One region of the Deefgea piscis genome, then DNA from elsewhere that is predicted to be linked to it. Evidence: riboswitches for the same ligand, from Rfam matches in the RefSeq annotation. Region 1 holds a riboswitch; the other holds the start of a gene.
What was found. A riboswitch is a leader RNA that binds a small molecule or an ion and turns the genes downstream of it on or off. The one in region 1 is predicted to bind glycine.

Region 1 (3,408 bases):
AATTTAATCCAGCGCGTCGATTGGCCGCTTGGCTGCAAGTGGATGTGAATGCCAAAGCGGGCGCCGATCAAGTCGCTAAGCTGATGGATTTTATTTTGCAAAGCTTGACTGAACCAGCGATGGCGCTGCGTTTGCGTGGATTGTTGCTGCAGCAATTGGCGCAAATTGATTTGGTGAAACCAGCTGGTGAGATTTTGGCTGTGATACGGCAAAGTGGTCAGCATCAAGTCATGCTCGATGCCGTGCTGGCGCATTTAGATCAGGAGCTGCAAAAGCCTGAGCTGCAACAGCATATCGCCGGCATTATTGCCGCTGAATTTGATTATTTGCGCTGGATTTCACTCGATGCAGCCGGTGGGCGCTATATGGCCAAAAAACTGGTGCATGCGGCAGGGCGTGAAGTGCAAAACATGCGCGAATCGAGCGATCATCCATTGCGTGAGCATTTTGATCAAGCGTTAGCGGATCTGGAGCAAAATCTAAAGCACGATGCATCACTACAAGCGGCGCTGCAGTTGAGTCAGCAGCATTTATTGGCGCAGCCGAGTTTGCTGAACGCTATCGACAATATGTGGTCGCGGCTGGTGGCTTGGTTGGCTGATGATTTGGCGGCGCAAGACTCAGTGCTACGCGCCAAATTGGCGCTCAGTTTGCAGCATTTGGGTGTGCGCTTGGCGGATGACGTCGTTCTGGCCGACTGGTTAAATCGCCACGCCCGCGTCGCAGCTGGAGTGCTAGTTAAAAAATATCGGCGACAAATTGGCCAATTTATCGCCGAACAACTCAAAGCTTGGGATGATGAAGTGATGGTTGAGCGGCTGGAAGTCAGCGTGGGCGTTGATCTGCAGTTTGTTCGCCTGAATGGCACGTTGGTGGGCGGGTTGATTGGTTTGTTTTTGTATACGGGCCATCAATTATTGCGTTAAAGTCTTGGGTTTGGCGGATGGGGGAATTTAAAGCAAAGTCCGCGCTGACCCGCCGAGCGCGATATTAAGCCCAATCGCCATCGAATTTAGCCTTTTGCTTTGCTGGACGACAATGCGTAGCGCGGTGTTGGTTTGTAATCTTGACGAAGCACTAAAGCCAAGCGATGCGCATTCGCTTGGCTTTTTGTTTTTTGTGGCAAGGATTAGGGTAAAAATCCTGTTTTGTGGCTTGCCAATTGGCAAGCTTCCCGTGATAATCCGGCCGTACAGCAGGAGAGTGTGATTTTTACCATTTATTGGGTTGAGGTCACCACCGAAGGCGCAAATGCACCCGCAAATCGCTCAGGTATCAGGGACTGCTGGCAAAAGTAAAACTCTGGAGAGCGGTGCTCGGTGTTTACACCCGCAGCATCCACCGAAGGGCTCAACGGCAAAAACTTTTTTAATTGCTACGCCTCGTGCAATCACGGGGTGGTGTTAAATTGGCTTTTTTTCAGCAGATCTATACTGCGGCCGGAAAATCTCAGGTGTCAGGACAGAGGGGTGTTGCCCGTCGTGCTATAAGCCGTCGGACTTAGAGGGCTATACCCTAAGGAACCCCAATGACAACCAAAACTACACCACTGTATGAATCCCACCTTGCTGCGAACGCCAAAATGGTTGATTTCGCCGGCTGGTTGATGCCGATTCATTACGGATCACAACTTAAAGAACACGAAATTGTACGCACTGACGCCGGCATGTTTGATGTGTCGCATATGTGCGTGCTCGATATCGTCGGCAGCGAAGCCAAAGCGTTTTTACGTTTTTTGATTGCCAATGATGTCGAAAAACTCAGCACCGAAGGTAAAGCTTTGTATTCGGGGATGTTAACGCCCGAAGGCACGGTGATCGACGATTTGATCGTTTACCTGACGCATTATGGCTACCGGATGGTGGTCAACGCGGGCACCGCCGACAAAGACATTGCGTGGATGCTTAAGCAAGCGGCCAACTTTGACGTGCAACTGCATGTGCGCCGCGAATTGGCGATGATTGCGATTCAAGGCCCTAACGCCATCGCCAAAGTGTGCAAAGTCATCCACGAAGACTGGGAAGACGCGGTGAAAGCGCTGAATGTGTTTCAAGGCTTTCCTTTTGGCCCAGTTGAAGACGGCTGGTTTATTGCCCGCACCGGTTATACCGGCGAAGATGGTTTAGAGATCATGTTGCCCAGCGACGAAGCGGCGACCTTTTGGCAAGCACTGCTGAGCGTGGGTATTGCGCCTATCGGCTTGGGCGCGCGCGACACTTTGCGCCTTGAGGCCGGCATGAATCTGTATGGTCACGATATGGACGAAACCATTTCGCCATTGGCGGCCGGCATGGGTTGGACCATTGCGTGGCAACCGACTGAGCGTGATTTTATCGGCCGCGCAGCACTCGAGGCTGAACGCGCGGCAGGTGTGGCGTTGAAGCAAGTGGGTTTGGTGCTCGAAGGTCGTGGCGTTTTGCGCGAAGGTCAAATTGTTGAAGTGGCTGGCGTGGGTCAAGGCGTAATAACCAGCGGCACGTTTTCGCCAACGCTCAAGCATTCCGTGGCCATCGCCCGCGTTCCTGCAGCAACTAAAGACACCGACACGGTGCAAGTGGACTTACGCGGCACGCTGACCGACGTTCGCGTGGTGAAAATGCCGTTTGTTCGCAATGGCAAAAAAGTGTTTGCATAAATTAATTCGGGGAGTAGGGAATGGGGAATGGGGAGTAAACCCTGTTCTATCCTTGCTCCCAAATCCCCATCTCAAATCCCTAAGGAAAAATCATGAGCCATATTCCAGCCGAACTTAAATACGTTAACAGCCACGAATGGTTGCGTTTAGAAGCCGACGGCACAGTGACCATCGGTATTACCGATCACGCCCAAGAACTATTGGGCGATATCGTGTTTGTTGAATTGCCACAAGTGGGTGATGAGTTAGCCGCCGACGCCACCGCAGGCGTGGTTGAGTCAGTGAAAGCGGCATCGGATGTATACGCACCGATTGCGGGTGAAGTGGTCGCTGTGAACGATGCTTTGGTGGATGCGCCAGAATTGGCCAATACCGAACCCTACGGTGCAGCTTGGTTTTTCCGCGTTAAACCGGCCGATGCATCGGTGCTTGATGGTTTGATGACGGCAGAACAATACGCCAAAGAAATCGGCGTTTAAAAACAACACCTGACGCAGAGGCGCAGAGGCGCAGAGAAAGTCTAAAAGTCTTGATGGTGTTTCTTTTTTAGGAGCCCGTTTAGGGTCGACAAGCTTAATCGATTTAAGAGGCGGCTTGAAAGCGACCCTAAATTAAGACCTTAGTTTTAAGATTTTCTCTGCGTCTTTGCGCCTCTGCGTTGAAAGGTTTTAAATTTTCAACCATTCTAGGTGCTTCATGTCGCTCTCTACACTGTTTAACCACGAAGAATTTATTGCTCGGCATATTGGCCCCAATGCGGCTGATCAAGCGGC
Region 2 (3,408 bases), 1.3 Mb from region 1:
CCAGAGTGCTTTCACCGGCGGGATTGGTGGTTTTAAGCAAAGCACCGGCAATCGTACCCACAATGCGATTTTCCAGTGGTGTAACCAGCGCATCGTATTTGGTGATGATTGCAGTTTGTACAGCGTCTTTAGCGACATCATTCGTCACGACGATGTTTTTCGCCGATGATTTAATCACATCGCGCGTTTTAGGATCTAATGTCAGATCGATCTCAGAAATAACTCGGCCATATTGATTGGCGCTGGTGACCAATTTGCCATTAATTTGGCAGTTATACGCTTGATGCGTGTGGCCAGAAACCACGGCATCTACCGCCGGATCAAGGCGTTTCACGATGTCGACAATCGCGCCCGATACGCCTTTGCATTCGTTCAAACCGCCAAGCTGCGTGCCACCTTCGTGCACCAACACCACAATGGCCTCGATGCCTTGTGTTTTAAGCTTAGGCACCAGTGCATTGACGGTGTCGGCTTCATCTTTAAACGTTAAGCCCGCCACGCCTGATGGCGTCACAATGCCCGGTGTGTTTTTAAGCGTCATGCCAATAAATGCGACTTTAACGCCGCTAAATTCTTTGACTTGATATTCGGGAAAGAGTGTTTTCCCCGATTTGCTATCAACGACATTCGCCGCTAAAAATTTAAACTTTGCACCGCCAAATGTCGTTCCCGCTTTGCAGCCATCTGTTGGATGGCAACCGCCGCTTTGCATCCGCAATAGCTCGGTACTGCCTTCGTCAAACTCATGATTGCCAACCGCGTTGAGCTCCAACCCCATTTCATTCATGGCTTCAATCGTTGGTTCGTCGTGAAACAGCGCCGATAGCAGCGGGCTAGCGCCAATTAAATCGCCAGCGGAAACAATAATATTATTCGGGTTTTTGGCTTTCAGCGTTTTTAGCCATGTTGCCAGATATTCGCTACCCCCTGCGGCGACCTTGATGGTTTTAGTTGCATCGGCAGGATCGGGAATCGTTACCGTGCCACCAGGTTTTAGATTGCCATGAAAATCATTAATCGCCAGCATTTTAACTTCAATCGGCGCCGTATTAACCACCGGTATGGGAGTCGGTGTTGCAGAAGCAGGCGTTGTTGTTGCGGCTGGTGTTGTCAGCGTCGGATCAGTGAATGAGCCGCCACCACAAGCGCTTAAAAACAGCGGCATGGCGCAAATTGCCAGTACCGCTTGAACAGAAGCACGAATTTTCATTGCATTCACCTCGTAAGAATTGAGGAGAGCATAAGCTTACATTCTTTCAGTTTAGATACGGCAAGGTGAAGTTTTTGTTAAGCTCTTTTTGAAACTGTCGGCCTCGTGAGGCAAGCAAAACAAACTAGTGGGAACTGTAGATGCGATTAGCGCAGCGTAATCGCAGGTATGAATTGATTGAGATTAATCGACTGAGATCAATGCATATCGTGTCGATAATTAAATGCTGGGAGTCGCCAGCCGCGTTTGAGGGCGGTGAGTCTTAGTAGTAGGCCAAGGGCGAAGCAGGCGGCGACGTTGAGGTCGTGGTCGATTTTGAGTGTGAATAGGCCGATATACAATAAGCCGACCAGCATCGAGACGCTGGCGTAGAGCTCGCGCAGAAAAACGATAGGTACTCGGTTGCAGAGCATATCGCGCAAGATGCCGCCGGCAATACCGGTGATCATGCCAGATAATAAAACGATCAGTGGGTGGTAGTTCATCTCCAAAGCCACGTCGCAGCCGATGATGGTAAAGGCGATAAGGCCAAGGGCGTCGAGGAACATAAATAGCCGATTGAGGCGCTTCATATGGCGGCTAATCAAGACGGCGGCGATGCCGCTGGCGATCACTAAAGCGACGTATTCAGGATGCTGCGTCCACGCGATGGGGTAGCGGCCCAGCAAAATATCGCGCACCGTGCCGCCGCCTAAGGCAGTTAAAAAAGCGATCACCGATACGCCAAAGATATCCATATTGCGCCGGCCAGCGGCCAAGGCGCCGGTCATGGCTTCGGCCGAAATAGCCAATAAATAGATTAACGTGAGCATGGGCGAACTCGCTCTTTGCTGCTTGGGGTAGTTTGCTGCGGATAGATTGCGGACAAGGTGGGCTCCTAGCGTAAATTCCAAGTTTTGGAATAGCCTCTCCCTTTGTCCTTTTACCTGAGAGTTGCGTGGCGGGTGCCACTTGCCCCTTCGGTGGGTTGCGCTGGGCAACCGCTCTCCAATTGGCTGAATCAAAATTCCTGCGGTACATGGGCCTGAGCGATTCTGGGAGCTTGCGTCTTCGGCGAAGGCAGATGCCTTTCTCTCCCGCGAGGAGGGGCGATGCTAACGCTAAAGCGAGGACGAGTCAATTTCAGCGTCGCCAGAATTGCCGGCAGTTAAATGCGGATTTCATCGTGATGAATAGTGAATTACTGGATTTAAAAATAGGCGTATCAAATGCATTTAGATCATTGTGGCGTTGTCACATTGCATCCGTATGCTGGCTGTAGTGCGCTTAATTACGCTTGTTGTAGGAATTTCGCTGCGTAATTCGGGTAATTGTTAGTTTGGCTTTAGAAATCGGCTAAGCTAAGTCTCTATGGTGATTTGGCAAAGGTAGATCATGAATAATGTATTGATTGTTTCAGTGATTGGTCCAGATCGTTCGGGTTTGGTTGAGCAATTGGCGGCAACGATTGCAGCTAAAAATGGCAATTGGCTGGAGTCTTCATTTTCTCGTTTGGCTGGCCAGTTTTCTGGAATTGTTAAAGTTGCCGTTACTGGTGCGGGTGAAGAGGTGTTATTGGCTTTGCAGCAAATCGCCGGTTTAGATATTCGTGGTGTATTGGATATTGAGCGAGAAGAAACGGCAATCATTTCGCAAAGCGTGGAATTAAGTTTAATTGGGCATGATCGGGTTGGGATTGTTAAAGATGTGGCGACGATTTTGGCGCGGTTTGCAGTGAATATTGAAAAACTCGAAACATGGTTATCGAGTGCTGCGATGTCGGGTGAAATGATGTTTCATGCGCAATTAATCTTATCTGCGCCGTTGGACGTCGATTTAGACCAAGTGCATCGCCAATTGGAATGTATTGCCGATGATTTAATGGTGGAGTGGACTGACTAATGTCCCGTTTACGTTGCTTTGCGCTGCTGCTATTTTTTATTGCTTCCTCCGTTATGGCTTTTCCCTTAGTGATTGTGGTGGAGAGTTATCATCCTGAAAATGATTGGGATAAAGCGTATTTAAATGGTTTACGCAGTAAATTGGATGGCGTTGCAGAACTGGACTTTATTGCTTTGGATACCAAACGTTTGCCCACTAGCGCGCATTTGGAACAAGCTGATTTGGCTTTTTATGAAATTCAGCAAAAAAAGCCCGATTTAGTGATCTTGGGTGATGATGCCGCCTTGGCTCTATTGGGGCCAAGATTGGCTCGAATG

Region 2: another riboswitch for glycine. It lies ahead of K4H25_RS03280 (trimeric intracellular cation channel family protein); the one in region 1 lies ahead of gcvT (glycine cleavage system aminomethyltransferase GcvT).

Annotation. Positions count from the first base shown of each region.
Region 1 covers NZ_CP081149.1:1,957,287-1,960,694, forward strand. Annotated here, with positions in the region: gene K4H25_RS09100 (DUF445 domain-containing protein) at 1-926, shown strand, start outside; glycine riboswitch at 1,187-1,295, shown strand; gene gcvT (glycine cleavage system aminomethyltransferase GcvT) at 1,529-2,635, shown strand; gene gcvH (glycine cleavage system protein GcvH) at 2,728-3,114, shown strand; gene gcvP (aminomethyl-transferring glycine dehydrogenase) at 3,332-3,408, shown strand, end outside.
Region 2 covers NZ_CP081149.1:679,855-683,262, forward strand. Annotated here, with positions in the region: gene K4H25_RS03275 (bifunctional metallophosphatase/5'-nucleotidase) at 1-1,210, opposite strand, end outside; gene K4H25_RS03280 (trimeric intracellular cation channel family protein) at 1,408-2,022, opposite strand; glycine riboswitch at 2,115-2,211, opposite strand; glycine riboswitch at 2,213-2,299, opposite strand; gene K4H25_RS03285 (glycine cleavage system transcriptional repressor) at 2,585-3,091, shown strand; gene K4H25_RS03290 (ABC transporter substrate-binding protein) at 3,091-3,408, shown strand, end outside.